Regions from separate parts of the Faecalibacterium duncaniae genome, predicted to be linked through region 2. Evidence: riboswitches for the same ligand, from Rfam matches in the RefSeq annotation. Region 2 holds a riboswitch; each other region holds the start of a gene.
What was found. A riboswitch is a leader RNA that binds a small molecule or an ion and turns the genes downstream of it on or off. The one in region 2 is predicted to bind cyclic di-GMP.
Positions count from the first base shown of each region.

Region 1 (7,246 bases), 670 kb from region 2:
CAGATGCACTGCCAGCCTGACCGATGCCTCGCCCTCCCCGGCGGGCAGCGCACTGATCCTGCCGCCCCAGAGCGCGGCGGCGGGCCATCTGGTACTGAGCCGTGCCCCGTTGACCCTGACCCCGGAAGGGGAGAGCCACCTGCTCTGCATCCAGCTGACCGGACAGGCGGCGGTGCAGTTCCTTGCCGGGCTGACGGAGCTGCCGTTCCTGGCCCGGGGCGAGACCTGCCCCGCCGCCGCAGAGCTGCTGGGCCGCCTTGCCGCCGAGGCCGACACGCCCCGCAGCCGGGCTGCCAGCCAGCTGGCCTTTGCCCTGCTCTGTGAGCTTGCGGGGGCCGACAGCGCCGCCCCGCCCCTGCCGCCGCTGGTGGAGGCCGCCATTGAGGATATCCGCCAGAACTACGCTGGCCTGTACGGTGTGGAGGAGCTCAGTGAACGGCTGGGAGTCTCCAAGAGCCACCTTGTCCGCACCTTTACTGCCGCCGTAGGGGTGCCCCCGGGGCGCTACCTGACCACTGTGCGGGTGGAAGCAGCCATGCGGCTGCTCCTGCACCGGGAATACACGCTGGATGTCATAGCCAGCCTGTGCGGCTTCTCGGGGGCCAACTACCTGTGCCGGGTGTTCAAAAAAGAGACCGGCCAATCCCCCGCACAGTGGCGGGCCTTGGCCGGTCAGACAGCGCGGCCCCTCAGCCCGGCGGAAAGCCAGCGGGAGCAGGCACTGTATATTTAAAATGTTCAGGAGCCGGGGCAGCACCCGGCTCTTTTCCGTGGTGGCGTTCAGCTGCACACAGACTGCGGGCGCTTGAGCAGGAACACCGTCAGGGCCAGCGTGATGGCCTCGGCGGCGGGGAAGGCCGACCACACGCCGTTCATGCCGAACAGGGCGCTCAGGATCAGCGAGCAGGTGACGATGGCGGCCACGCCCCGGCTGACCGAGGTGATGGTGGCTTCGGTGGGGCGGTTGACCGCACCCAGATAGCCCGCCGCAACAATATTGCAGCCTGCAAAGAAGTAGCCCAGGAAGTAGATGCGCATACCGCTGTGGGCATATTCGGCCATCAAAGCAGAGCTCTCGCTGTTGAAGAGGGCAACAAAGGTATCGGTAAAGCCAAACACGGCACCGTACAACACCGCCGCCAGCGCCAGCGCAGTGCCGCAGCCCAGCAGAAGCAGCTTTTTTGCTCCGGCCATCTCATTTTTGCCGTAGCACTGGCTGATCAGCGGCTGGGCACCCTGGGCCACGCCGTTGAAGATGGCTGTTGCCACCAGCGCAAAGTTTGCCACCACGCCGTAAGCGGCCACGCCCACGTTGCCCGCCAGCCGGAGCAGCAGGAAGTTGAACACGGTGGTGGTCACGGCAGAGGAGAGCTCCCCGACGAAACCGGAGATGCCAAGCTGGCAGCTCTGCACCAGCAGCCGGGCCGAGGGAGCCTGCCGGACAAAGGTGAGCGTGTTGCTCTTTTGAAAGAAGTGGCGGCTGCAGATGGCGATGCTGAGCACCGGCGAGATGGCCGTTGCCAGCGCCGCGCCGGGCAGGCCCAGCCCCATGGGGAAGATGAAGATGTAATCGAACACCACATTGAACAGGCTGCCGCTCAGGGTGGCCACCATGGCAAGGGACGGGTCGCCGTCGTTGCGGACGAAGGCCGAGAAGATGTAGTTGCACATGAAGAAGGGGGTGAACAGCAGGAAGATGCGGGTGTAGTTCAGGCCCAGCGCCACGATGTCCGCATCGCCGCCCATGAGCTGCAGGAGCGTGCCCGGGCAGAACGCGCCCGCCAGCATGAACGGGATGGCGATCAGGCAGGCGCAGAGGATGGCGTTGGAAAAAAACCGCTGCGCCCGCGCCTCGCCCTGCGCCTGCAGGATGGCGTACCGGGTGGCCGCACCCAGGCCGATCATCGAGCCGAAGGCAAAGATCAGGTTGTACATGGGCAGGCAGAGGTTCAGCAGGGTCACGCCGTCGGTGCCCGCCGCCTGGGCGATGAAATAGGTGTCGGCCAGAATATAGCACGATGTGCCGATCAGACCGAAAATATTCTGCGACACATACTTGAAGAACTGCTTTGTCAGGTTCATGGAAGCTTCCTTTCCGCGGGGAGAATAGGGGAGTGAAACGTAAAAACGACTACTACTATATCATAAAACTTGGCATATTTCAACGAAAAAGCGAGGAAACACGCCATCATTTCCCAAACGGAACACTTCTCCCCGGGGCGATGCTGCTATCCGAAAATGCCATACAAACACTATCGCTTTTGTGCAACTTGCCAAAGATGCTTTTGGGTTATTGACAAAAAAAAAAAAAAAAAAAAGTTTTATGATTTTTGTGTAAGATGCCACGTTGAAACAGAAAAAACGGCAAACCAGTCGAAAGGCTGCGACGCAAAGCTACAGGGCCTGTAATATGGCAGCCAGCCGCACTTTCTCAACCATACCGCACATGGGCATCACCTCAAGGGGCGGTAGATTCCCAAAGTACAAAACGCAGAGCGTTGTACCAGCCATTTGGCCGGTGCGGCGCTCTTTTTGCTTTGTGCGGGCATGGTTATATTTTGGGAGTAATTCATAAAAGGAGGATTTTTATGAAAAAGCGTTTCGTCAGCTTGTTGGTTGTAGTATGTATGCTACTTACACTATTTCCGGTGTCAGCGTTTGCAGATAATGCAAAAAGCGGTGAGTTTCATACGGATGGAATAAAAACACAAGATGGAAATTTTGTGTATAGTGTAAATGATGATGACACTGCAACGTTGGTACAATACATTGGCTCGGAAGATGTGCTTGCGGCAAATAATTATGAAGTTGATATTCCTGCCGAGTTTGACGGACATTCTTTGAGTAAAATCGGACAGGCCGCGTTTGCAGCAGAATATCATTCTAATTTTAAGTATTGGAATGCAACCTGTGGCAAGATTCAAAAAGTTAAAATTCCAGAATCGGTGACATATATTTGCTCGGGTGCTTTTTATCATTGTGAGTCTTTGAAAAGTGTTAATATTCCAGAGAATGTTGAAAAGATTGAATGGTGGGGATTTGCAAATTGTACAGGGCTAAATGATATTACTTTTGAAGGTAATAGCAAAATCACAACAATTGAGATGGAGTGCTTCTCGAATTGTTCGAGCCTAGAAAGGATTGATCTGCCAGAAGGGATTACAGATATTCGTTGGGGTGCTTTTGAGAACTGTACTTCACTTATGAATGTTGTCATTCCTTCTAACACTGAAAGAATTTACAGGAAAGCATTTTACAATTGTGCGCTCGGAACGGTTACTTTCCCTGCATCTTTGAAAGGAATTGAAGTTGCGGCATTTGGTAGGCCGATTTCGCTGACAAAAGTTTATTATGCCGGAACAGCCGATCAGTGGAATGCTCTTGTAAGCGCTCCCTTTGTTCCTCTTGATGGCAAGACGGATGGCACTAGCAAAAACTTCACTGGAATTAATTATAAAGAGGATTCGCATGGCGGCAATAATGAGCAGCTTCGTCAAGATGGGCTGGTTATAATCCCTTGCAAGATGGATGTGACCACCTCCAAGAGCGACTACTTGGTCAATACTCCCGTTGATGTGAACATTGCCATTGCCCCCGGTACTGATATGAACAAGATTCTCAATGGCAGTGTTGCTTTCACCTACGGTGATGAAGTTGAAAAGGTAGAACTGAACGGCAAGGAACTGACCGAGAAAGAATACACTGTTCAGAAGTTGGCTCAGATGATGAAACTGACTTCCCGAAGCAGTGATATCAAAGCAACCCTGAATGTGACCTACAAAAAGACCGGCAGCTACACCTTTGGTATTGCAGTGAACGACAGCAATGACGAGACCATCTGCAATGCGGATGCAAAGGTCGTTGTTGGCGAAGAGGCCGCCGAACTGACCCCTGCAACCAAGCTCTACACCCTGACCGTCAAGAATGCTGATGTTACCATTAAGAATGGTGACGAAGAGATCAAGGCTGAGAAGAACGACAAGGGCGAGCTGATCGCCAAAGTGCCCGAAAAGGCTGACGTGACCGTGACCTACACCAGCCAGAGCGATGCCGTTGCATTTGACCAGTGGACGATTACCACCGATGAAACGCTGGATGTGGATGTCAAGAACAACCCCCTGAAGTTCCAGATGCCTGCCGGTGGTGTGACCATCGAAGCCATGACAAAGGATGCCTCCATTGAGGAGGACGAGCCCAACATTCTGGGCACCACCGCAGTGGTTGGCACTGCCGCTGTTGGCACCGCCATTCTGGCATGGCAGGGCTACCAGCTGAGCACGGAGCTGTACCTGAAAACCGCTCTGCCCGCCGGTACTGCCATCCCCACAAACCGTGCCGAGCTGGCCCTGCTGGTGTGGAACCATGCCGGTAAGCCCGCACCCGCCGCAGTTCTGCCCGCCGATGCAACCGATACCCAGAAGGCCATTGCCTGGGCTGTGGAAAACGATCTGCTCAAGGCCGCAAAGGACAACGGCGAGACCTATGTGGATACCGATTCCGTGAGCCGTGTTGAAGTGATCCGCGTGTGGAATAAGGCACAGGAAAAGTAAACCCCACCGTCATCCCTTCGGGATGCCACCGCCCCTAATAGGGGCGGCCTTGGCAAAAAGGTGAAACTATCCGCTATGCCAAGGGCCCCCCTATTAGCGGGGGCTGTCGCTGAAAGCGACTGGGGGGTTGCCCCCATAACCTAACCATTCTCTATTCCCAAATAACCTGTGGAAGCGCCCTGCCGGGGAACCGGTGGGGCGCTTCTGCATAGGGGCGGGAGCCGAAACCGCCGCTTTTTCCGCTCTAGCGCCGTGGTTTTTATTGACAAGCTCCCGGCTTGCTATTATAATAGAACAGTCATAATAGCATTCGTGCGCGGCTTTGCGGCTGCGTCAATCCAATAGACAAGGAGAAGATCCAAAATGGCACAAGAAATCAAGATGTCCGCTTCCGGCCTGAAGGCGATGCAGGACGAACTGGAATACCTCAAGACGGTCCGCCGCAAGGAGCTGGCCGAGGAGATCAAGGAAGCCCGCAGCCACGGCGACCTTTCTGAGAACAGCGAGTACGATGAAGCCAAGAACACCCAGGGTCTGGTGGAGAACCGCATCACCGAGCTGGAGCAGATGGTCAAGAACGCTGTGATCATCGACGAGAGCGAGCTGAGCGTGGACAGCGTTGCTGTTGGCACCCACGTTTCCATCAAGATGATCGGTGACGATGAGGCCGAGGAGTACGATATCGTTGGCCGCACCGAGGCTGACCCCATCAACGGCAAGATCAGCGACGAGAGCCCTGTGGGCCACGCTCTGCTGGGCAAGGCCGTGGGCGAGAAGGCTGAAGTCCTGCTGCCCTCCGGCCAGATCGTCGAGTACGAAGTGCTGGCCATCACCCACGCCGCAAACTGAGCCTGAACGGGAGGAAACCATGGAAGAGCAAAAGAGAAACCCCGCTCAGGGCCTGTCTGAGAGCGAGCAGGTGCAGGTGCGCCGCCAGAAGCTGGCCGACCTGCAGGCTGCCGGAAACGATCCCTTCACCCTGACCAAGTTCCCCCAGGACGCATACTCTGCCGACCTGAAGGAAGAGTTCAAGGATCTGCCCAACGAGACCGACAGCGGCAAGCAGGTCGCGCTGGCCGGCCGTATGATGTCCAAGCGCGTGATGGGCAAGGCAAGCTTTGCCCACCTGCGCGATGACAAGGGCGATATCCAGCTGTATGTCCGCCGCGACGAGCTGGGCGAGGAGGCCTATGCCGCCTTCAAGAAGCTGGACGTTGGCGATATCATCGGTGTCAAGGGCGAGGTGTTCCGCACCAAGACCGGCGAGCTGAGCGTTCGTGCCACCGAGCTGACCCTGCTGGCCAAGAGCCTGCGCCCCCTGCCCGAGAAGTTCCACGGCCTGACCGATACCGAGATGCGTTACCGTCAGCGCTATGTGGACCTGATCGCCAACCCGGAGGTGAAGGATACCTTCGTCAAGCGCAGCCAGATCCTGAAGGAGATCCGCGCCTATCTGGACGAGAAGGGCTTTTTGGAGGTGGATACCCCCATCCTGACCCCCTTTGAGATCGGTGCCTCCGCCCGTCCCTTCTACACCCACCACAACAGCCTGAACATGGACATGGTGCTGCGCATTGAGACTGAGCTGTACCTCAAGCGCCTGATCGTGGGCGGCATGGACCGCGTGTACGAGGTTGGCCGCATCTTCCGCAACGAGGGCATGGACCCCAAGCACAACCCCGAGTTCACCAGCATCGAGCTGTATCAGGCCTTTACCGATTTCCACGGCATGATGGACCTGGTGGAGGAGCTGTACAAGCGCCTGGCCCTCAAGATCTGCGGCAGCATGGTCATTCCCTATCAGGGCAAGCAGATCGATATGAGCCACTGGGAGCGCCTGACCATGGTGGAGGCCGTGAAGAAGTATTCCGGCGTGGACTTCAACGATTGGAAGTCCGACGAGGATGCCATTGCCTCTGCCAAGGAGCATCATGTGGAGCTGCCCGAGGTCCCCACCAAGGGTGCCATTCTGGCCGAGTTCTTCGATGCCTTTGTTGAGGACAAGCTGATCCAGCCCACCTTTATCTATGATTATCCTGTCGAGATCAGCCCGCTGGCCAAGCGCAAGCCGGACGATCCCGCCTTTACCGAGCGCTTTGAGTACTTCATCGACTGCACCGAGTACGGCAACGCCTTCAGCGAGCTGAACGACCCCATCGACCAGAAGGGCCGCTTTGAGCGTCAGGTCGCCGAGCGCAAGGCCATTGAGCCCGACTGCAAGGCTCAGGTGGATTACGACTACGTCAACGCTCTGGAGTACGGTCTGCCCCCCACGGGCGGCCTGGGCTTCGGCGTGGACCGCCTGGTCATGCTGCTCACCGACAGCGCCTCCATCCGCGATGTTCTGCTGTTCCCCACGATGAAGCCGATTGAGCAGTAAAATGCAAAATTAAAACGCAGATACGATGAAATTATGAACAGATTTCAAGCGACATCTGCGGTACTACACCACAACTACACCAATTTTGGGACGTTTTCCCGAAAAAGAGCCTTACAAAGCGGTGTGGTGTAAGAAGTGAATAGACGGATTGGTGTAGTAGGTACACCGAACTCCCAAAACGAAGATACGGCAGCTATGTTGCGAAAAACAACGTAGCTGCCGCTTTTTGTTTCATATAAGGATTTTATGCTACCAATCGGCGTTCCCTGCGGTTAAATCAGCTCGTCGCTGGTGATTATAAAATGCACCTTGATTC
Region 1 is NZ_CP048437.1:2,623,148-2,630,393, reverse strand. Features, by position in the region: gene GXM22_RS12595 (helix-turn-helix domain-containing protein) at 1-733, shown strand, start outside; gene GXM22_RS12590 (MATE family efflux transporter) at 781-2,082, opposite strand; cyclic di-GMP riboswitch class I at 2,354-2,429, shown strand; partial or broken gene GXM22_RS15475 (leucine-rich repeat domain-containing protein) at 2,589-3,335, shown strand; gene GXM22_RS15310 (hypothetical protein) at 3,525-4,550, shown strand; gene greA (transcription elongation factor GreA) at 4,914-5,399, shown strand; gene lysS (lysine--tRNA ligase) at 5,419-6,930, shown strand.
Region 1: it holds a riboswitch for cyclic di-GMP, as region 2 does, so the genes downstream of both, GXM22_RS15475 (leucine-rich repeat domain-containing protein) here and GXM22_RS09480 (CAP domain-containing protein) in region 2, are expected to answer to the same signal.

Region 2 (7,246 bases):
CAGCGCGTTTTCCACAATGCTCTGGGCCCCGTCCATCAGGCTCTCGTTCTCGCGCACATAGACAAAGCCGCGGCTCACAAGGTCAGGCCCGGCCAGCACCTTGCCGGTCTTGCTGTCCACGGTAGCCACAATGATGACCAGACCGTCCTCAGAGAGATGCTTGCGGTCACGCAGGACCACATTGCCCACATCGCCCACGCCCAGGCCGTCCACCATCACAGCACCGGCGGTGACAGGCTCGCCCAGCTTGATCTCGTCCCGGCTCAGGATAACGTTGGAGCCGTTCTCGGCAATGAGGATGTTGCTGGTGGGAATGCCCAGAGACGCGGCGGTCAGGGCATGCTTTTTCAGCTGCTTGTACTCGCCGTGCACGGGCAGGAAATACTTGGGTCTGGTCAGGGTGAGCATCAGCTTCTGCTCCTCCTGGCAGGCGTGGCCGGAAACATGGACATCATACATGCTCTCGTAGATGACCTCCGCACCCAGCAGGAGCAGACCGTTGACGATCTTGGTCACGCTCTTCTCGTTGCCGGGAATGGGGTTGGCGGAGATGATGATGAAGTCGCCGGGGCCCACCCGCACCTGGCGGTGGCTGCAGGAGGCCATGCGGGAAAGGGCGCTCAGGGGCTCGCCCTGGCTGCCGGTGGTGATCAGCACCACCTGCTCCGGCGGGTACTGGTTCAGCTCATCCACACTGATAAGGGTGCCCTCGGGGATGTGCATATAGCCCAGCTCCTGCGCCATGGCAGTGTTATTGACCATGCTGCGGCCGCTGAACGCCACCTTGCGGCCATCCTCCACGGCCAGATCAATGATCTGCTGGACGCGGTAGATATTGGACGCAAAGGTCGCAATGATGATGCGCTTGTTCCGGGCACGGGCAAACAGGTTGCGGACACCGGCGGCCACCTTCTGCTCCGTGGCGGTAAAGCCCGGGCGCTCGGCGTTGGTGGAATCGCTCAGCAGAGCCAGAACACCCTTCTGACCATACTCCGAAAGGGTGGTCAGGTCGGTCACGCCGCAGGCCAGCGGGGTGTAATCGATCTTGAAGTCGCCGGTCTGGATGATCGTTCCGGCGGGGCTGTCAATGGCAAAGGCCACGGAATCGGGGATGGAGTGGTTGACATGGATGGGCTCCACGGTAAAGCAGCCCAGCTTGATCTTCTGTTTGGGGGTGATCTCCACGAACTTGGTCTTGCCTGCCAGGCCAAACTCCTCCAGCTTGTTCCGGATGAGGCCGCAGGTCAGCCGGGTGCCGTAGATGGGCAGATCAAACTTCTGCAGCAGGTAGGGAATGCTGCCGATGTGGTCTTCGTGGCCGTGGGTGATGAGCAGTCCCTTGATCTTGTCCTTATTCTGCACCACAAAGGTAAAGTCGGGGATGACCATGTCCACGCCGTACATCTCACTGTCCGGGAATACAAGGCCGCAGTCCACAATGATCATATCCCCGTTGCACTCATACACGGTCATGTTCTTGCCCACTTCGCCCAGACCGCCCAGCGGGTAGATGTGGATGGGCACAGCGGCCTCCTTGGGCTGCTGTGCGCGGCGGGGCCGCCGGTTATAATAAGGGCGGCGGGTGCGGGTACGCTTTTCCCCGCCGGATTCACTGTTTCTGTTCGGATTGTTCTGAGCCTGAGCCGGGTTCTGTTCTTTGACCTGTGCCATGCGGTACCTCCAAAATCAATTACAAAACGCAGGCACACCCCTTTGCGAGCGGCCTGTCTGCTGTGAAGGAGCAGCAAACGCACCGCCGCTCCCATCGAAACCATCGTATAGAATTTTTCGCTTCCATGCCCGTTTTCGGCACTGGGATGGCCGGAACGGAGTAATTTCTGCCCTGTCAGTCCATCTGTTCGATGCGACCGCGGCACTGCCCCGTTCCGGCCGGACACACCGCATCGGTGCGCCCCTATACGCATTTTGTTACAAACAGTATAGTATTTCTTGTCCACTTTGTCAATTCAAAGCTTTGCCGGAAAAGCCGGGGATGATACGTTTTCCTCTTGACAGAACCGGAAAAATAGCTCTAAATAGAGGTATCCAAAAATTCAAGTTCCGGGAGAAACAGATGAAACAAGTCGAAGTTTACACCGATGGCGCGTGCAGCGGCAACCCCGGCCCGGGCGGCTGGGGTGCAGTGCTGCGCTACCGCTTCAACGGCAAGGTCTACGAAAAAGAGCTCAGCGGCGGCGATGCTTCCACCACCAACAACCGGATGGAGCTGACCGCCTTTATCGAGGCCCTGCGCCAGCTCAAGGAGCCCTGTGAGGTGAGGCTGTGCTCTGACAGCCAGTACGTCATCAATGGGCTGGAAAAGGGCTGGGCCAGGGGCTGGAAGCGCCGGGGCTGGAAAAAGTCCGACGGCTCCCCTGCCCTGAACCCCGACCTGTGGGAACAGGCATTGGAGCAGGAAGCCCGGCACAAGATCACCTATGTCTGGGTCAAGGGCCACGCAGGCCACCCGGAAAACGAGCGCTGCGACCAGCTGGCCGTGGCACAAAGTCAGGCACACGGAGGGAGACAGGGACGATGAGCGATACATTTCTGCCCGGCAGCGGGTTCGATACCTATGAGCAGCAGGACAAGGTGCTGGTGGGCCTGTGCGGCGGCACGGGCTGCAAAGCAGCTGTCCGCATTTTACAGCAGCAGGGCTTTGCGGTGATGGGCGCTGTGGTGCGTCTGTGCACCGATGACCCCGTTGTGGATGCCGCCAAGGAAGCCGCCAAGGCTCTGGGCATCGAGTGCATCACCCTGAATGCCAGCGAACTGGCCAGCCAGCTGGCCGAGGAGACCGCTGCCCCGGCCGACCTGCGCTTCCCCGCCCTGCTGGCGGCGGCTGACCGGCTGGGCATCCAGTACATTGCCACCGGCCACCGCGCCCGGGTAGAGACCGGTGCAGACGGCGTGCACGTCCTCTGCCCTGCCGAAATTGCGGACGAGAGTGCCCGGCTTGCCGCCCTGCCGCAGGAGACGCTGGGCCGGCTCATCCTGCCCTTGGGCGATTTCAGCCCCGAGGATGTGGCTGAGATGGCAGCAGAATAAAAAACAAAAGAGATGCACCCTGCCTTCCTGAAACCGGTTCAGGGAGCGGGGTGCATCTCTTTTTGCTTTATTTTATTTCATCGTACAACGCTCAATGGAAGTCATCCGCTTACTTTGCGAAGATCTGGATCCAGTTGTGGCCCCACTGAGAATTGGCATCGTAGTTGTAGCCAAGGCACATATACTTGGCGGCGGGGTCCATGATATTGACACGGTGGCCTTCCGAAGCCATCCAGTCTGCAACGACTTTTTCGGGCGTGGTCTCGCCCCAGGCGGCATTCTCGCCGGTGGCGGTATCAGACACACCGTACTCCTTCAGCACGGTGAAACAGTTGGTGCCATCGGGGCGGGTGTGGGAAGCGACCTTTGCCACTTCCTTTGCGCGCTCATCGGCGGCGGCCTGCAGCTTGGCATCGCCCATAGCCAGAGGTGCCAGATTTTCCTTTGCACGCTCAGCGTTGACCAGCGCCAGCACTTCCTGTGCAAAACCGTTCTCACTGGTGCCGCGGGCGTAGGTGAAGATCATCACCCAGTAATTGCCATACTCGCCGCCCTCGTAGTAGCCAATGCCAACGGAGGTGGCATCCTTGTCCAGCATCCGCTCCTTGAAGAAATCGTAGCGATTCCAGGCGGCGACCACATCCGAAGCATCCTCAGCAGCTGCCCAGTAGTTCTCGCCCACGGAAACATCGTCCACACCGTACTCCGGCAGGATGGTGAACTCGCGGCTGCCATTGGGGCGGTTGTAGGAGTAATTGACGGTAAGTTCTTTTGCACGGGCCTGTGCGGCAGCATTCAGTGCGCTGCTGCCCATGCTCAGAGGAGCCACACCAGCCTGTGCACGCTCTGCGTTGACGAGCTGCAGCAGCTCATCGGCCTTGGAAGCTGCGTGTGCGGGCATTGCCAGAACAAACATCAGGCAGATGAATGCGGCGCAGCAGACCAGATTCTTCAGGACTTTCATCGAAGCGTTACGCATGGTGTTGAACCTCTTTTGTGTTACCCCATGAAAAAAGGTGTCGATTGCTGGTATACTCGGCAATCGACATCTGATGCTTCAGATGAAGGTCACTCAACACCCATTCTCCGCTGTGGAGACCCTCAGGTGATGAGAAGCAACTGGCTGCCATTTTACAGGCCCTATAGCTTTGCGTCACAGCCTTTCGACTGCTTTGCCGAGGATATTCAGTTTTGCGTGCCTTTCTTCTTTTGGGAAGAAATTTGAGAACGAAAAAAGGTGTTGTTCTGCAATACACTCAGCAAAACAACACCTAGAAAATCTAAGCAGGTCGCCCAAAGAAAGATTTCTTTGAGAAGCAGCTGGCTGCCATTTTACAGGCCCTGTAGCTTTGCGTCACAGCCTTTCGACTGTTTTGCCGAGAATATTCAATTCACCTTGAGGAGCCGTTTCCATTTCCTCGACGCTATCCTACCACATCGGACAGAACCTGTCAACTGTTTTGGAGCAGCTTTCTCAAAAAATCTGCTTTTTTGAAGAGTTCTTCCGTTATGCCTGCACCTCTGCCGCCTTTTTGCGCAGCAGGTCGAGGTCTGCGGCATCCGGGTGAGCCAGCGCCTTGTCAAAGTTCTCGATCAGCATCTCGAGGTTGGGTGCATGGTTGGGCTGCTGCAGCATCTTTTCGTACTGCTGGCGCACAATCATGGGCATCTTGCCCTGGCACATATAGGTTCCAATGACCGTGTTGCTCTCATCCAGCGATTTCTGCACCGCTGCCAGGATCTGCTCGAAATATTCCGCACTGCCGCCAAAGCCTGCGGTGCCGAACAAAAAGACCCGCTTCCCCTTCAGGGTCTGCAAAAAGGCGGTGAGGGTGTCATCGGCATGGCCCTTGTCCGTCCAGAAGCCGATGTAAAGGGTCTCAGCCTCCAGTGCCTCCGGGGCCGGTGCTCCGAAGTAGGTGCACTCATTCTGGGGCAAGCTTGCGCGAAGGGTGTCGGCCAGCAGGCGGGTGTTGCCGGTCTTGCTGCTGAAAACGATGGCGTAGCTCATGGTCATTCTCCTTTATTCTCTTTGAGATCAGATGCTGCCCTGTTCTTTTGCGTTCAGGGCATCATAGACACAGCGGGTGCCCTGATGGGCGATCAGGCCGCCCAGGCACTTTTTGTTGCAGCGAACACAGCGGTGGATCTTTGCCGCATTGCCGCTCTGCAGTTTGTTGACCCAGTTGGGGTCGGCCAGCAGCTGGCGGCACATTGCCGCGCACTGGATGCGGCCGCTGGCAAGCTGCTGCTCCACAAAATCGGGGTCGTTCAGGCCGCCCACACCGCAGAGCGGCACGCTGGTATACCGGCGCACCTCATCGCAGAACTTGAGGAAGCAGCCGGTCTCCTTGAACTCGGGGTGGCTGGCCGACGGGATGGTGTTTTCCAGCGCAGAGTGGTTGGCCAGTGTCACATGGAAGCTGGTCACGCCTGCCTGCACCAGCAGGGGCACGAACACGGCCAGTTCCTCCTCCACCACACCGGCGTTGCCGTAATGGGGGTTCTCCTGCCGGACAGCCAGCTTGTAGTCAATGGCCATGCCGGGCACAGCGGCGTGCACTGCCTTGACAGCTTCCACGGCAAAGCGGGCGCGGCGCTCGGCACTGCCGCCGTATTCATCGGTGCGGTGGTTGAAGATGGCGGAAGAGAAGCTGCCGCACATCCGGTCGCCGTGCACCTGCACCATGTCAAAGCCCGCCTGCTTTGCCAGCACAGCAGCCTTGCCAAAGCCCGCGATGATCTGATGGATCTTTTTCTGGGACATCTTGGTGATGTAGGGGCCCACGGCATCGTTCATCCGCTCCCGCAGCTGGTCGGGGGTGATCTTTTTCATCAGCATCCCCGGGATGCACTTGATGATGGACATCATGTCGGTATCGGTCTGGTGGAGCTGGGCGCAGACCTTGCAGTCGTATTTGTGGGCAGTCTCGCAGATCTGCTGATAGAAAGCAAAGCCCTTTTTGTCAAACAGGGACTTCTCAAACCGGCTCTTGGCCACCGGCACGTCGCCGATGATGATCATGGCGCAGCCGCCCTTGGCCAGCCGCTCCATCTCTGCCAGATATTCCTCGTCCGAAAGGCCGAAGGTGGTGGGGGCAAAGATAATGCGGTTCTTCAGCTGCATTCCACCGTAATCAATGGGGCTCAGGATGGTGTCGTACATGTTACACACTCTCTTTCCTCGTCCGTGCTGCCTTTTGCAGCAGGCTCAGGAGCTGGTGCTGTTCCTCTTCGGTCAGCCCGCTCAAATTTTGTGCATCCCAATCGAAAAATACCTGGTGGCAGGTCCGGAATGCTCTCTCACCCGCCGGGGTCAGCCCCAAATGATAACTGCGGCCCTGCTTTTCCCGGGTCATAAAGCCATCTTCCACCAGCTTGATCACGCTGCGCTGGCAGTGGCCCCAGTCCAGGTGCAGTTTTTTGGTCATCTCAGCCGGGGTGCAGCCGGGATGTTTGCCCACGTAGATCACAAAATACATCATACCAAAGCTCAGGCCAAACTCCTGCAGCTGCTGGGTGGTGTAGGCTGCGAACTGCTTGTAAAACTCCATCACGTAGAAGGATATGGTCGATTGGATCACTCTTTGCATCTCCTTTACTTGACAAGGTCTAGTATAATTGCATCACTTGATAAAGTCAAGTACTTTTTTCAAAAAAATTCTCCCTGCTCCGTATTTCTGTTTCGGGAGCAGGGAGAAAACGATTTTTTGCCTCAGATCAGCGGCATGATATTTTCCGGGGCGGCAGTAAGGCAGGCGGGTGCTTTTGGCGGCGGGGCCGCCAATGTCTCCTTGGACACCTTCCACCACAGGCGGGCCTCACCGCCGGGCAGGGTGAAGATCATGTTCCAGTCAAAGGGATTCTCACTGGTGGAGACAGCCTGCACCGGCAGGCTGTTGGGGGTGCCGGGAGCGCAGGGTGCAAAGTCATGGGCGCGGATGCCCACGGCGCGGCAGCCCTCGGGCACCGGCAGAGCCACGGTCAGCGGCTGTTCCCAGCCCGCCAGATGAACGGTATGCTCCCCCACCCGGGTGCAGGGCAGAATGTTCTTGCAGCCGGTCAGGCGGGCGGCAGCACGGGTGCGGGGGTCGGCAAAGACCTCCTTGGTCGTGCCTGCCCGGAGCACCTCGCCGCTGTCCATCACGATCATCTCCCTGCACAGGCGGTAGGCCTCGTCCCGGTTGTGGGTCACCAG
Region 2 is NZ_CP048437.1:1,950,845-1,958,090, forward strand. Features, by position in the region: gene GXM22_RS09465 (ribonuclease J) at 1-1,671, opposite strand, end outside; gene rnhA (ribonuclease HI) at 2,075-2,539, shown strand; gene GXM22_RS09475 (adenine nucleotide alpha hydrolase family protein) at 2,536-3,048, shown strand; gene GXM22_RS09480 (CAP domain-containing protein) at 3,158-4,027, opposite strand; cyclic di-GMP riboswitch class I at 4,160-4,235, opposite strand; cyclic di-GMP riboswitch class I at 4,361-4,436, opposite strand; gene bilS (flavodoxin family protein BilS) at 4,556-5,059, opposite strand; gene bilR (bilirubin reductase) at 5,087-6,214, opposite strand; gene bilQ (bilirubin utilization transcriptional regulator BilQ) at 6,216-6,641, opposite strand; gene GXM22_RS09500 (sulfate/molybdate ABC transporter ATP-binding protein) at 6,764-7,246, opposite strand, start outside.

Region 3 (7,246 bases), 980 kb from region 2:
CGGGAGGAGCTGGCCATCCTGACCTACCGCTCCAAAAAGGAGATCGAGGGGCAGGTGCGGATCGTGACCATCCCCGGGGCGGATGTCTGTGCCTGCTGCGGCACCCACACCGCCTTTACCGGCGCGGTGGGCCAGATCAAGATCCTGGCCGCCGAAAACTATAAGGGCGGCGTGCGCCTGAGCATCGTCTGCGGCGGGCGCGCGCTGGAAGCCGCACAGGCCATGCGGGCACGGCAGGCAGAGATCGGTGCCCTGCTCAGCGCCAAGGCCAGCGAGACGGCCAACGCCGTGCACCGGGTGTATGACGAGTACACCGCCCTGAAATTCACCCACTTCGGGCTGTGCAGCCAGCTCTTTGACGCGCTGGCCGCGCAGGTAACGCCCGGTGCGGATGCCATCCGCATCGTGCCGGGGCTGGACCCGGACGGCCTGCACCGGCTGGCTGTCCGCCTGACCGAAGCCACCACCGGCCTGTGCGCGGCCTTGACCCCCAACGAAAAGGGCACCGGCTACTGCCTTGCCCAGGCGGGCGGCGATGTCCGCGCCCTGACCAAAGCCCTGAACGCCGCCCTCAATGGCCGCGGCGGCGGCAAACCCGGCATCTGCCAGGGAAGCTGCGCCGCAGAGCCGGAACAGGTGAAAGAATTTTTGAGAAAGACGAAATAACTCCTTCCGTCATCGCTGCGCGATGCCACCTCCCTCAATGAGGGAGGCTTTGGCTGTACGGAAAGCTTTCCTTCTTCGCCAGTGGCTCCCTCGCTGAGGGAGCTGCCGCCGAAGGCGGCTGAAGGAGTCACACAACATCAAAAAGACGAAATAACTCCTTCCGTCATCGCTGCGCGATGCCACCTCCCTCAATGAGGGAGGCTTTGGCTGTACGGAAAATTTTCCCTCTTCGCCAGTGGCTCCCTCGCTGAGGGAGCTGCCGCCGAAGGCGGCTGAAGGAGTCACACAACATCAAGGAGAATGACAAACTATGAGAATGCGTTTCAAACCCTACGCCCACGATGAGCTGATGGCCGCCGATTTCCACGTCCACGAGCCCCTGATCTGGGGCGGCAAGTGGCACGCACAGTATGCCCGCCCGGAGCAGCCCTTTGTGCTGGAACTGGGCTGCGGCAAGGGCGGCTTTATCTCCCAGCTGGCCTGCGCCCACCCGGAGAACAACTATCTGGGCATCGACATCACCGACAAGGTGCTGATCCTTGCCAAGCGCAAGATCGAGGCCGCTTACACCGAGGCAGGCCGCCCCATCGACAACGTGAAGATCATGAGCACCGACATCGAGCGCATCAAGGGCGTGCTCACCGCCCAGGATACCGTCAGCCGCATCTATATCAACTTCTGCAACCCGTGGAGCAAGAACGCTTCCTCCAACAAGCACCGGCTCACCTATCCCCGCCAGCTCATCCAGTACCGCGAATTCCTGAAGGACGGCGGCGAGATCTACTTCAAGACCGATGACGACGACCTGTTCCGCGACAGCCTGGAGTACTTCCCCGCTTCCGGCTACGAGATCACCTGGAAGACCTTTGACCTGCACGAAAACGAGCCGGAGTGGAACATCCGCACCGAGCACGAGGGGATGTTCACCGAGATGGGCATCAAGATCAAGGCCCTGATCGCCAAAAAGCTGCCCGGCGATGCCGCCGTGACCTGGATCGAACCCAAGGTCCTGAAAAAGAGGAAGGCTGCGGAGGAAGCCGCTGCCGCCGCAAAGGAGGAGTAAGATGTCCTTTTTTGTCAACACCATGGTCTGCGGCTTTTCGCTGTATCAGATCCTGGCGTTTTTCCTGATCTACTCCTGCCTGGGCTGGTGCCTGGAGGTCATCTATGCCGCCGTTTCCACCGGCCAGCTGGTGAACCGCGGCTTTCTGAACGGCCCGGTCTGCCCCATCTACGGCTTTGGCATGATCATTGTGCTGTTCACCCTTTCGCCGCTGGCAGACAACCTGCTGCTGCTCTATCTCGGCGGCGTGATCCTGCCCAGCGTATTGGAGCTGGTGGGCGGCTGGGCGCTCTACAAGCTCTACCACACCCGGTGGTGGGATTACAGCGACTTCCCCTTCAACATCGGCGGATATATCTGCCTGGAGTTCTCCCTTTTGTGGGGCGTTGGCACCGTTGTGGTGATGAAGGCCGTTCACCCCGTGATCGCGGGCTTTGTGGAGATGGTCCCCCAGATGGTGGGCTTTGTCCTCATGTGCATCCTGTACGCCTGCTACGCCGCCGACGTGGTGGTGACCGCCTTTGCGGCCTCTGACCTGGCCCGTGAGCTGGATGCTCTGGAAAAGGTGGCCGACAGTATGCACGCCGTGTCCGATGCCATGACCGAGCTGCTGGGCACCACCGCCATGGACGTGGACCAGAAGATGGACGAGAGCCGCCTGCAGCTCAAGCTGGCAGCTGCCGAGGCCCGGGACAATGCCGCCAAACTGAGCCCCCGGGATGCCGCTGCCGCCCTGCGCGCCAAGGCCGACGAGGCCATGGAGGCTGCCCGCAAGTCCTCCCAGGAGGCCCGGCTCAATGCCTCTGAGGCCGCCGCTGCCGTCAAGCTGGCCGCCAAGGGCACCGCAGAGCGCACGGCAGAGCTGCTCCGTCTGGAACAGCTGGCCGAAGAACTGCAGGCCCGCAGCGAGGAGATGCGCGCCCGCACCCGGAGCTCCAAGTACTTTGGCAAGGGCCGTATGCTCCGCGCTTACCCCAAGCTGCGCCACGGCGAAAAGCACCGCTCTCTGGACGAGCTGCGGGAGCGCCTGAAGTACGAGCGCAGGCACTGACCCTGCCCGCTGCAGCAACCCCAAATGCCCCTGACCGGCTTCTTTCGGTCAGGGGCATTTTTCCTGCGCTGCATTCTCCATAAAATCAGGCAGATCTTGTTCTGCTGCACGCTTTTGTTCTCATTCTGTTTTCAACATTATACGTTCCTTTTTTGTACACTCTTCCAAATCTATTTTCGTCATATTGACAAAAAAAGAGTATTTTATCCTGTGCAATATGCTATTCCTGCTAAAAACTGAAGAATCGGCAAGCCAGTCGAAAGGCTGCGACGCAAAGCTACAAGGGCCTGTAATATGGCAGCCAGCCGCACGTTATTCTCTCCGGGTAAGGTAATCCGAAACCTTGCACCTCCTTGTGAAGATGCGTCGGCTTCCCTTCAGGAGAGCGAGCGCGCAGCGGGTCTACAAGGGTTCAGAGCGTCGTACCAGCCGTTTGGCCGGTGCGGCGCTCTTTTGTTTTGGCTGAAATAGAGAGAGTTTTTGGGAATATCATGGAAAAGGAGTAAAGAATTATGAAACCTAAGCGTTTGATCAGCTTATTGGTTGCGGTCTGCATGATGATCACCATGCTGCCCCTGTCGGCAGTCACGGCATTTGCAGAAGACACGTCAGCGCCAACTGGTACAGCCAGCTATGGCGATTACGAGTATGACTATACGATAAATACAGAAGACGGTACTGCAACCATCACAAAATTTCGTGCCCTTGTTGATGGCTCCTACGACATCACCATACCCACAGATTTTGGCAGATTCCCTGTAACTGCTATCGGCGATGATGCCTTTAGAGGTTGCTCTGCTCTGAAGAAGGTCACCATTCCACAAAGCGTCACTTCCATCGGCGATTCTGCCTTTGCAGGTTGCCACAACTTGGACTCTGTTACCATCAATGACGCTGCCACATCAATAGGAAACCGGGCCTTTACGGAATGCCCTCTTACAACAACGCTTTCATTAGGTAAAAAAATTACGACGATCGGCGATGAGGCCTTTTATGATTGCCGTGGTCTGACGAGCGTCACCATTCCACCAAGCGTCACTTCCATCGGCAAGAAAGCCTTTCTCCAATGCATTCATCTTAAAACGCTTTCGTTCGGTGAGAATATTAAGACGAATATTGAGACGATCGGCGATGATGCCTTTTATTATTGCATTGAGCTGGAGAGTGTCACCATTCCACAGAGCGTCACTTCCATCGGCAATGATGCCTTTGGACAATGCCATGACTTGCAATCTCTTACCATCAAGGACGCTGCCACATCGATAGGACACCGGGCCTTTTTAGGGTGCACTTCTCTTGAAACGATTTCGTTAGGTGAGAATATTAAGACGATCGGCTATCATGCCTTTAATTCTTGCACTTCCATTAATCTGACGAACGTCACCATCCCGGAAAATGTAACAACCATTAGACCTGGTACCTTTGACTATTGCACCCATCTGGAATACATTATGCTCCCTGCTGGATTGACTTCTTTCCAAGACAGTCTGAAAGGTTGTCCAGCTGGGAACCCCAATGGTGCCATCTACTACAAAAACTACAAGGCCGCCGCAGATGCTCTGCTTGCAGACAATGATGACAATTCTAACATTGATGCCAATGATAAACTGAGAAAACGCAATTTTCTTTACCTCTGCAAGGTGACCTTTGATGCCAAGGGCGGCGAACTGAACGACGACGCTGAGGTGCCGGTTTATAAGACCGAAAAAATCACTGATACCAAGGCAAACGATCTGACTGCCATCCATGATCCCACCCGTGCGGGTTACAAGTTCACCGGCTGGTACACCGCAGATGACCAGCCCTTGAATGTGAACGAAATAATTACGAAGGACATCACCTTCTATGCCCATTGGGAGCTCGCCCCCAAAGCTCCGGTCTGCCACCCGCTGACCTTGAAGGACGGCGTTATCACCAGCGTAACAGTGCCCGGCAAGGATGGTGCTGACCCCGAGGATATCACCGAGATCGTTAAAAAGAATGCCAACGAGGACGGTTCCTTTAATGTCCCCGAGGGTGCAACGGTGAGTGTTGCATTTGATAAGGATGCTTTTGCAGATAGCGGTCTGAAATTTGGCCACTGGGATATCACCGGCCTGGATGATCCGAACGCTTATCAGGATAAGGAAAGCTTTGACTTTGAGATGCCTGCAAAGGCCGTGACCCTGAAAGCCATGACACAGGATGCATCCATTGAAGATGACGAGCCCGATATCGTTGGCCCCATCGTGATCGGCACTACTGTTGTTGTCGGCGGTGCAGTGCTGGGCTATCAGGCCTATTCTCTGGGTGCTGAATTTGCAGGCAAGCTGATGGCTCTGCCCTACTTCCCCAGCAACCGCAGCGCCCTTGCCATGATGCTGTGGGAGGATGCAGGCAAACCCATGCCCGAATCCGAACTGCTCTACCCCGATGTAGGGCAGGAAGAGCGGGATATGGACCTGCAGCACGCCGCCCGCTGGGCCATGGAGAATGAGCTTATCCCTGACCTGAATGATGAGGGCACGGCTCCGGAAGAGATGAAGTTCTTCCCGGCCAATCCCGTAAGCAAGCTTGATGTGCTGAATGCATGGCAGAAAGCACAGGAGCTCAAGAACAACTAACGCCATCCCCGAATATTCCCAAATATACGTAGAAGCGCCTCATCCTTCACCGGATGGGGCGCTTCTGCGTTGTAATGTGTCGAATTTTCTGTTATACTGTACTTGTCGGCCTTCCGACCTCGATCTATAAGAGGAAGGGGGTGAGTTTTATGAACTTTATAATCTCTTTTACACTGTCCGTCGCAGCGGGTGTAGTCAGCTATTACATCTGCAAGTGGCTTGACGACCAGTTCAAGGCCGGTAAGCACTAATCCTTAGCAAGCAGGAAGCCCCCTCGGTATTCGCACTACCGCGGGGGCTTCTTGTTGCTACTTGGTGAGTTTTATGAACTGCAACCAATCTCTTTTACAGCTTTATTATATGCTGTATCGCTCAAAAAGTCAAGCAGATTTTGTTTTGCTCACGCCCACAGATCCTCGGGGTACAGACCCTCCTGGGTTTTCTGGGCGATGGCGGCCACCACGGTGGGCTTATCCTCACGGTAGGTCACGCCGTACCACTTATCGGTGCTCTTGAGCACGGTGACCGCTGCCTTGCCCTCATCGATGAGCTCGCTGGCCACGGTGGGCAGGAAATACTCGCACTTGAGGGGGTTCTGGGGCAGATTCTCACGCAGCCAGCCTGCAAAGCGGCGGTCGGCCTCGTCCAGGAAGCTCTTGCCGAAGCCCCACAGGTTCATGCTGACAGGTGCTTCCACCGGCAGGTCATCCGTGCCCTCACCGGTGAGGGAGGTGCAGCGGATGCCGCCCTCATAGGTCTCGATGCCGGTGCGCTCGGTCACGCTGTGCAGGGTGCCGTCCGGGTTCACCACGCAGACACCGCGGGAGACGGTGCCGTTCTCAGAGACGGTATTTTTGAGCAGGTAGCTCACCATGCAGTAATCGTAAACTGCGCCGTCCTGATGGGTGGACAGATACTCATAGATGACCTTGAAGGCCTCGGGGCCGTAGTAATCGTCCGCGTTGATGACAGCGAAGGGGCCATCAATGAGGTCTTTTGCGGCCAGCACGGCGTGGCAGGTGCCCCAGGGCTTGACACGGCCCTCGGGGATGGTGAAGCCTGCGGGCAGCTCATCCAGCTGCTGGAAAGCGTATTTCACGTTCATGCCCTGAGAGACGCGGTCACCGATGGCGGCTTTGAAAGCCTCCTCGATCTCGTGCTTGATGACAAAGATCACGGTCTCAAAGCCTGCACGGTGGGCATCGTACAGGGAGTACTCCACAATGGGCTGGCCCTTGGGGCCCACCGGGTCGATCTGCTTCATGCCGCCGTAACGGCTGCCCATGCCGGCAGCCATGACCACCAATACCGGTTTGTTCATTTTTCTTTCCTCCTGCGTCAGTGCGCTGTTCTTTGCGTCTATTATACTCCAAATTTTCCCGGGCAACAAGGGACAGCTTTTCCTTGAATTTTTGCATGGATTCTCACCCGCTGCCGTGATAGAATAGAGGCAATGGAGTTTCCGCAGAAAAGGAGAATGCTTATGTCAACCAAAACTGTCTGGATCACCGGCGCGTCCTCCGGCATCGGGCGGGAGTTTGCCCGCCGCTATGCCCGGCTGGGCTTCCGGCTCATTCTGACCGCCCGCCGCCGCGACCGGCTGGAGACCCTTGCCGCTGAGCTCCGGGCGAAACACGGCACCCTCTGCCGCATCGTACCCGCCGACCTTGCGCAGGATGCGCAGGTCACCGCCCTGTGCGAAGCACTGGCAGACGAACGCATCGACCTGTTCATCAACAACGCGGGCTTTGGTGCCTGCGGTGCCTTTTCCGAGACGGACGCGGGCAAGGAGCTTTCCATGCTGCGGGTAAACGTGCTGGCCATGCACCGGCTGTTCAAGTTCACTCTGCGCAAGATGGAAGC
Region 3 is NZ_CP048437.1:2,935,443-2,942,688, forward strand. Features, by position in the region: gene GXM22_RS14165 (alanyl-tRNA editing protein) at 1-666, shown strand, start outside; gene trmB (tRNA (guanosine(46)-N7)-methyltransferase TrmB) at 977-1,729, shown strand; gene GXM22_RS14175 (putative ABC transporter permease) at 1,731-2,780, shown strand; cyclic di-GMP riboswitch class I at 3,017-3,093, shown strand; gene GXM22_RS14180 (leucine-rich repeat protein) at 3,293-5,383, shown strand; gene GXM22_RS14185 (nucleotidyltransferase family protein) at 5,784-6,704, opposite strand; gene GXM22_RS14190 (SDR family NAD(P)-dependent oxidoreductase) at 6,867-7,246, shown strand, end outside.
Region 3: it holds a riboswitch for cyclic di-GMP, as region 2 does, so the genes downstream of both, GXM22_RS14180 (leucine-rich repeat protein) here and GXM22_RS09480 (CAP domain-containing protein) in region 2, are expected to answer to the same signal.

Region 4 (7,246 bases), 1.1 Mb from region 2:
AGCTACCTCTATGAGGAACCGGCCAACCTGTTAAAGCAGGAGCTGCGTGAGCCTGCAATTTATAATGCAATCATCAAGGCAATTGCAGAGGGGGCTTCTCGCCTGAACGACATCACCACAAAAGTTGGTGAAGAAAACTCTGTGGTGGCGAAGTACCTCAAAACGTTGATAGACCTTGGAATCGTCAAAAAAGAAACGCCGATCACAGAGAAACCGGGCAAAAAAACGATCTATCTTCTGGCGGACAATTTTTTTCGTTTTTGGTACCGTTTTGTGCCGGTCAATGCAAGTGCCATTGATTCGGGGCGGATCGCAAAGACCTACCCCCATGCGGTGAAGCAGTATTTTCCAGACTATATGGGCCTGATTTTTGAGAAGATGTGTCAAGACTATTTGCTCTATTATGCGAATGATCTTCCTATCGAGTTGAGTGAGATCGGGCAGTGGTGGGGAACCGACCCTCAAAAAAAGAAGCAGATCCAGATCGACATTGTCGGAACGCCGGTTGAGGGTAATGACTATATCATTGGCTCCTGCAAATACCGCAATGAAAAAATCGGTTTGGACGAACTGGAACTGATTCGGGAATATGCAGCAGTCTTTGGGAAAGGAACAAACTACCACTACTACATTTTCTCGAAAGGCGGATTTACGGACGGTCTGCTTCAGGCACAGGAACGCGGAGAAGTACAGCTGCTTACCCTTGCCGATATTTTTGAATAACACAAGAAACGCTCTTGCCGGTGTAAAACTGGCAGGAGCGTTTCTTGTTGAAGTGATTATAAAAGACCTTTGATTTTTTCAAGATGATCTATAGCGGCTTGCAGTTCATTTTGAAACTGATTCCTAGAAGGATCTCGACCCAAAAGAAGATAATCCATACTGACATGGAAGTATTCTGCAATATCGATCAGGATTTTTACAGAGCCATTGGAGCTTCCCCTTTCAAGATCGCCCAGGTGGTGATGGGAAACACCAAGTTTTTCAGCAAGTTTTTCCTGCGATAACTTCGCATTTGTACGCAAAGTAAAAATACGGTTACCAATAGCATTCGGATCAAAACTCATGTGTGACCTCCAAATTTTCGATAAAGCGTGAGAAGTCGAAAACTCGGAGTTGCTACGGATATCTAGCCGCTTGGGGCATCCACGAAAAATGGACAAATCATAACCCCGCGTTTTCACGCGGGGTTATGATTGTATAATTCTTAGCCGTTCCGTCATCTTCAACTGTTCCATCATCTGTGATTGCATTGTAATCCGCCATTGCACCTGAACCTTCGATGCTCAGTGTATATGTAGGATTCTCCGCAGCCGTATTGTTTTGTTCCACTTCCCAAGAAACACTTTCCGTCTGATCTTCTGCACCGCAAGGGCCGCTTGTTGCTGCATTTTGTGCCAGCACAGCCAAGGCAGACGTATTCCCCACCGTTTCCGCAAACGCCGTGACCGCCGAAGCAGGCACCATGGAGACGGCCATACAGCCCGCCACCAGCAAACTTACTACACGTTTTGGTTTCATAAACTTTTTCCTCCCTTATGAAGTATCCCAAACGCTTTTCCCTGCACCCGCCGTAAATGTAAAAAGGCGCCGCACCTGCCCCGAAAGGCTGGTGTGACGCTGTGGTGTACTTATGGGGAAGTGCAGCTGGCTGCCCGGTCTGGGCCCTTTAGCTTTGCGTCGCAGCCTTCCAGCTGGTTTGCCGATTCTTCTGTTTTGTGGGGGTGCTCTTTTGCATTTTATTATACCCCCCTTATATAAAAATCAAGGGGTTTTCCATGAGTTTGTCATTTGTAACAAATGCAGTCTATTTTTTAGTGCGATTTGACGGGGGGGTGGGGGGTGACCCTCTCAGTTAAAGACTTTGGCTGAGAGGGTTAGGCCATTACTAAGAAAACGCCGCCGCACAGGTCGCAATTCTGTGCAGCGGCGTTCCTATGGAGGATGATAAAGTATCACTTGGAAATGGCGCAGTTATTCGTACAGGGCATCAAAGTTGGTCAGTTCCACCTCATGCTCATCCAGCCAGCGACGAACCTGCGGGTCACACAGGGTCGCCAGATCACGGCAGCGGGGCAGGGTCAGGGAAGTATTGTCCAGAAGGTACTGATCCAGATAACCCGGATGGAAATGCAGGATATTGTACTCGTAGGGAGAGCTCAGGATGCCGAAGCGGTCTTCCAGCCAGTCCTCCGGGCGGCTGCCCCGGTTCAGAATCTCCATTGCGTTGCTGTTGCCCAAACTGAACAGCTCGCAGGCCGGTTTCATCGGCAGTTCTTCGGCCAGCGTATCGCCCATGTTATGGATGCCCAGCTTCTTTCCGATATCCCGGAACGCCTGCTCCATGGGCCTTGTCATGGCGCTGTGGCCCTCAAAATGCCGGGGATAATGTCCCACAAGTTCTTTGTGCCGGTCCAGCTGGGCCATGGTCTCGGTATACAGGTCCTCATAGCTGGGGTAAACTTCGCCCTTGCATTTGGCATCATTGGGATTCTCGCTCTTCCACAGATAGCTGCGGTAGAACATTCCCTCTTCGTTTACCAGCGTGGGCACCTTTTCCGGGGCGCTGACGGGGCGGTACTGCACAAAATTGGTGTGCTGGACCAGCGGCACCTCCGGGCACTCGCTCTGCCAGAGTTTCACCGCATGGGGGACGGCGGCCATGTTGCTCATCAGCGAGAGGGTGCAGACCACGCCCTCCTTATAGGCTTTGATGACACCATAGTTGTATGCCTCACTGAAGCCGAAATCATCGGCTACTACGATCAACTTCTTGCTCATAGCTGTTTCCTTTGTCCTTATCGGTTCAGATAATCCGCATTGAAGATCTTGCCCTCGGTGCTGCGGTCATAGACCTTCCGGCCCTCGGCGTAGGTGACCTGTGCCTGATAATCGTCGCTGATGACCACCAGATCTGCGTCCTTGCCCACTTCAATGGTACCCTTGCGGTCGGCAAAACCATACTTGATGCAGGGATTGAGGCAGGCCATCTTCAGGCAGGTCTCCAGCGGGATGCCAACATTGTTCACCAGATTTCTGATGTCGAACAGCACCGGCTGGCTGGAACCGCACAGGCGGCCGGTATCGGTCAGAACAAAGCCCTCCGGGGTCACATTCAGGGCCATCCCCTCAAAGATGCCCTCATACTTGCCCACCGGTGCACCGGACAGAGCCGTACAGTCACTGACCATCATGAATTTGTCGGTGCTCTTGACCTTGAAGTAGATGCCCAGCATCTCATCGCAGATGTGCAGGCCGTCGCAGATCACCTCACAGGTAACGTTTTCATTGGTCAGGGCTGCTCCCAGACCGCCGATGTCCCGGTGATGCATATCGGTCATGACGTTGCCGGTATGGGTCGCCACACTGATGCCCTTGGCATAGGCGGCCATGGCCTGCTTATAGTTGTTGTCACTGTGGGCGGCTGCCACTGTGATGCCCTGCGAGAGGAAATACTCGATGATGGGGTCCATCCCGGGGATCTCCGGTGCCAGTGCCACAAGACGCAGCCACCCGCCGCCGGCTTCCACCATGGCATGTGCCGTCTCCATACTTACCTCCGGCCAGCCGGTACGGATGCCTTTTTCACCGGTGCGGTTCAGCCAGGGGCCTTCGCTGTGGATACCCAGAATGGTTGCACCGTCCTGATCACCCTCTTTTGCCACCTCTGCCACCGCACGGATGGAATCCGGGTCGCACACCGTCGGGAAGATGTTCACGGTGCCCTGACTTGCCAGCCCCTTCAGATAACCTTTCACGGATGCGATCTGCTTTTCATGGGGGGCATTCTTATTCATGATATCATAACCGCAGGTGCCGTGGTTATGAGTATCAAAAATGCCGGGGATAATCCGCTGGTCGCCGTATTCAATGGCTTCGGGGTCGGTCGTGTTTTCTGCAAAGGCAGTGATCTTGCCGCCTTCCACAGTCAGCACACCTGCCTTGGGGCCTTCCGGCGTATAAATGCGGTTGGAATGCAGTTTCATAATTCAGTTCTCCTTCTTATTTGCTTCCTGTTTTGCAAAATCGGCCAACGCCCGTTCCATCCGCTCCATCCGGGGCAGATCCAGTACATGGTCCTGTGCACAGCAGGTATTCTCCACAACAAATTCGCCTTTTTCCACTCGTCCACAGCTGAGCATCATCCCTCTGGGAAAGAGCGCCAGCAGATTCCGCTGCCGCTGTTCCTCCGGGTAGTTCCGGTCATAGACCTTATCCTCCGGCAACAAACTGCACAGCTGTTCCGCCGCCTCTTTCCGGTACTCGCCGTGCGCCAGCGCCACTGCCGGGCCGCTGGTCAGATTGTCCAGCAGCAGAACAGTTGCCGCAGTTGGCATCTCCTGCGCCAGAAGCCGGAAGCCGTCATAGTTATCCACTGCATGGTCACAGAAGGCAAAAGCGATGTTCTCCTCACCGCTCAGGTCCTCCGCCAGCTTTACGGCAGTGGCGACCGCACCGGAACAGCGGCTGAAGTTGCAGGGGCTTGCATGGGGCAGCAGCAGCCAGACACCTACCCCTGCCAGCAGCAGTGCCGCCAGCGTCCGGGGCAGCATGGCACCGGTTCCCCGTCCGGACCAGAACATCAGGCAGGCCGCTCCGAAACAGAGCAGTTCCAGCACGCATTGCAGTGCAAGGTCTCTCCCCCGCTGCTGAACATTTTTGTCCGGATGGAACGGATAGTATTTCTGGGGCCGCAGCGCCTTTGCCGGCGTATCAAAGGGGACCGCAATGACGACCTTTGCATTTGCCAGATCCCCGGCAATCAGGTTTTCGATCTTGGAAAACCGTCCTTCCCTCTGTTGAACCCGCACCGGCCAGCCCAGCGGCGGTAGGCTCTCGTTGAGCTGCTGGGCAAAAAGATATTTCTGCTTTGCAGTGCGCCGTTTGCCCAGGGTGACACCATACAGCATCATCAGGTCTTGCAATGTCATATCCGTTCTCCTTCTACAAAAAAGTCCGGCAGGAAGCGTTTTACTCCTGCCGGACTGCGGACCCCTTGCAGGATCAGGCGATCTGATTTTTTTAGAAGATTCCAAGGAATGCGCCCAGCAGACCAAAGATCAGCAGACCGATGATCAGCTGTGTGGGGCGGTTGCCCTTCTTGATTCGCCACATCATGAACAGCACCAGAGCCAAGCTCAGAATGCCCGGATAGATGGCATTAAACAGCTCGGAGACCACGATGGAGGTCTCGCCGATGTTCAGCGTCCAGTTCAGGGGGAAGCCCACGGTGGTTGCCGTCATGGCACCGACCATCATCAGGCCGAGGATGGATGCACAGCGGGTCGCAACGCTCATCAGGCCGCTGTTAAAGACGGTGTTGATGAAGCTTGTGCCCAGTGTGTAGCCCAGTTTCAGCAGGACCCATTTGAGCAGGGACTGCGAAATGCCATACAGCAGGATGAAGATGAAGGTGCCGAGGATGTTGCCCTGCGAGCACAGACCGATTGCAATACCGGCACCGATGACACGCAGGCAGTTGAAGAAGATGGAGTCGAACATACCGGCGGTGGGGCCCATCAGGGAAGCCTTGATGGCATCAATGGTCTCGCCGGGAACTTTACCGTCGTGGCAGTCCTTTTCCAGTGCGTAGCACAGACCTGCGATAAAGTTGAATGCGACTGCATGGGTATTGAAGAAGGACTGATGGCGGGCATAAGCGGCCTTCTTGCCTTCGATATCGTCGCCATAGATACTCTCCACGGCGGGGGCCATGGTCATGGTGAAACCATTGGCTTCCATCTTGGTCATGTTGAAGTTTGCAAAGACCAGATGGCTGTTCCAGAACATCTTTTTGAGGATCTTATTTTCCTCTGCGCTGACAACTTTCTTTTCCATCAGAAGAAATCCTCCTCACTGTTGGCAGGGGCAGCAGCACCCGCAGCGGGGGCAGCAGCCACAGCGTTCTTTGCATCAATGATGCGCTTGTCAATGAAGAACAGGGTCAGGGCGATGGCTGCACCGATGACGGCGATACCAAGGCTGCTCAGGCCCAGGCTCTTGGCGCAGATAAAGCCGACAAAGTAGAACACAGCGATATCGGTGGACCAGATCATGGACAGCAGGATGCCGAAACCGACGGCGGTCATCATGGTACCGGCAGCGGCCAGACCTGTCATGACCCATGCGGGGCAGGCAGCCAGACCAGCCTGCAGACCCTCGATGCCAAAGGCAACGCCCAAGAAGATGATTGCCGCACCGGGCAGGCAGGCGATGAAGTTGACGACCATGGAGATGGCACGGAACTTGTTGGGCTTGCACTCAGAAGCCAGTCTCTCCCAGTAGGGAGCCAGGCCGGCCCACAGAGGCATCAGCATGGTGTTGATGGTAGACATCACGGTACCGATGGTCAGGGACAGAGCCAGACCGGTTTCCATGGCACCGTCGCCGCCCACCACGATGGTATACGCCACAGCGATGATGGAGCCGGACAGGCAGTCGGACGGAATCGAGCCGCCCACAGCAGAGATGCCCATGAAGATTGCTTCCAGCGAAGCACCCATGATGATGCCGGTCTGGAAGTCGCCCAGAAGCAGGCCGACCAGCGGTGCCACCACGATGGGGCGGTTCAGGCACTGCCAGGACAGGGTGTACGGGTCAAGCCAGTTGATGACCGCATACACGACTGCACAGATGATTGCAGCGGTAATTGACATAGCGATTTTTCCTCCTTGTACTTTTTTCTATTTTCAGGCAGAGCACCACGCTCAGCCCAGTACCTTGGAAAGTTCCTGCGGAACATCATCGGGGATGGTCTGCACATTGCAAGGGATCCCGGTTGCCATGACCTGCCGCAGAACCTCGACTTCGTCCTCGTAGGCATACAGATTCTTGGTATAGGTCTTGCGGGCTTCCGTTCCGTGCTTGGGAGCAATGCGGCCATAATTGCCCACATTGATCTGCGGGATATCCTTGACTTCCTTGGCCACACGCAGCAGATTTTCCGGCGTGCTGACGATCAGCAGGATCTTCAGACCGGCTGCACGGGGATCGTTGCAGAGCGAGACCGCCTTATCCACCGTCACGATCGCCGTCTTGCAGGTGGCCGGTGCAGCCATCATCAGGGATTTCTGCATGATATCGCTGGCAGCCGCCGTATCATCTGCCACCACGATGCGGTCAACGCCTAGCGTGCGGCTCCACTTGGTGGCGACCTGGCCATGAATCATGCGCTCATCCAAACGTACCCATTTGATCATAAGTTTTCCATCCTTTCTTTTTATCAGAAGAAGTCGTCGCTGCCTGC
Region 4 is NZ_CP048437.1:880,426-887,671, forward strand. Features, by position in the region: gene GXM22_RS04145 (ATP-binding protein) at 1-723, shown strand, start outside; gene GXM22_RS04150 (helix-turn-helix domain-containing protein) at 780-1,067, opposite strand; gene GXM22_RS04155 (hypothetical protein) at 1,165-1,521, opposite strand; cyclic di-GMP riboswitch class I at 1,640-1,714, opposite strand; gene GXM22_RS04160 (ChbG/HpnK family deacetylase) at 1,975-2,781, opposite strand; gene GXM22_RS04165 (N-acetylglucosamine-6-phosphate deacetylase) at 2,799-3,986, opposite strand; gene GXM22_RS04170 (hypothetical protein) at 3,990-4,931, opposite strand; gene GXM22_RS04175 (PTS system mannose/fructose/sorbose family transporter subunit IID) at 5,023-5,838, opposite strand; gene GXM22_RS04180 (PTS mannose/fructose/sorbose/N-acetylgalactosamine transporter subunit IIC) at 5,838-6,656, opposite strand; gene GXM22_RS04185 (PTS sugar transporter subunit IIB) at 6,708-7,199, opposite strand; gene GXM22_RS04190 (PTS sugar transporter subunit IIA) at 7,223-7,246, opposite strand, start outside.
Region 4: it holds a riboswitch for cyclic di-GMP, as region 2 does, so the genes downstream of both, GXM22_RS04155 (hypothetical protein) here and GXM22_RS09480 (CAP domain-containing protein) in region 2, are expected to answer to the same signal.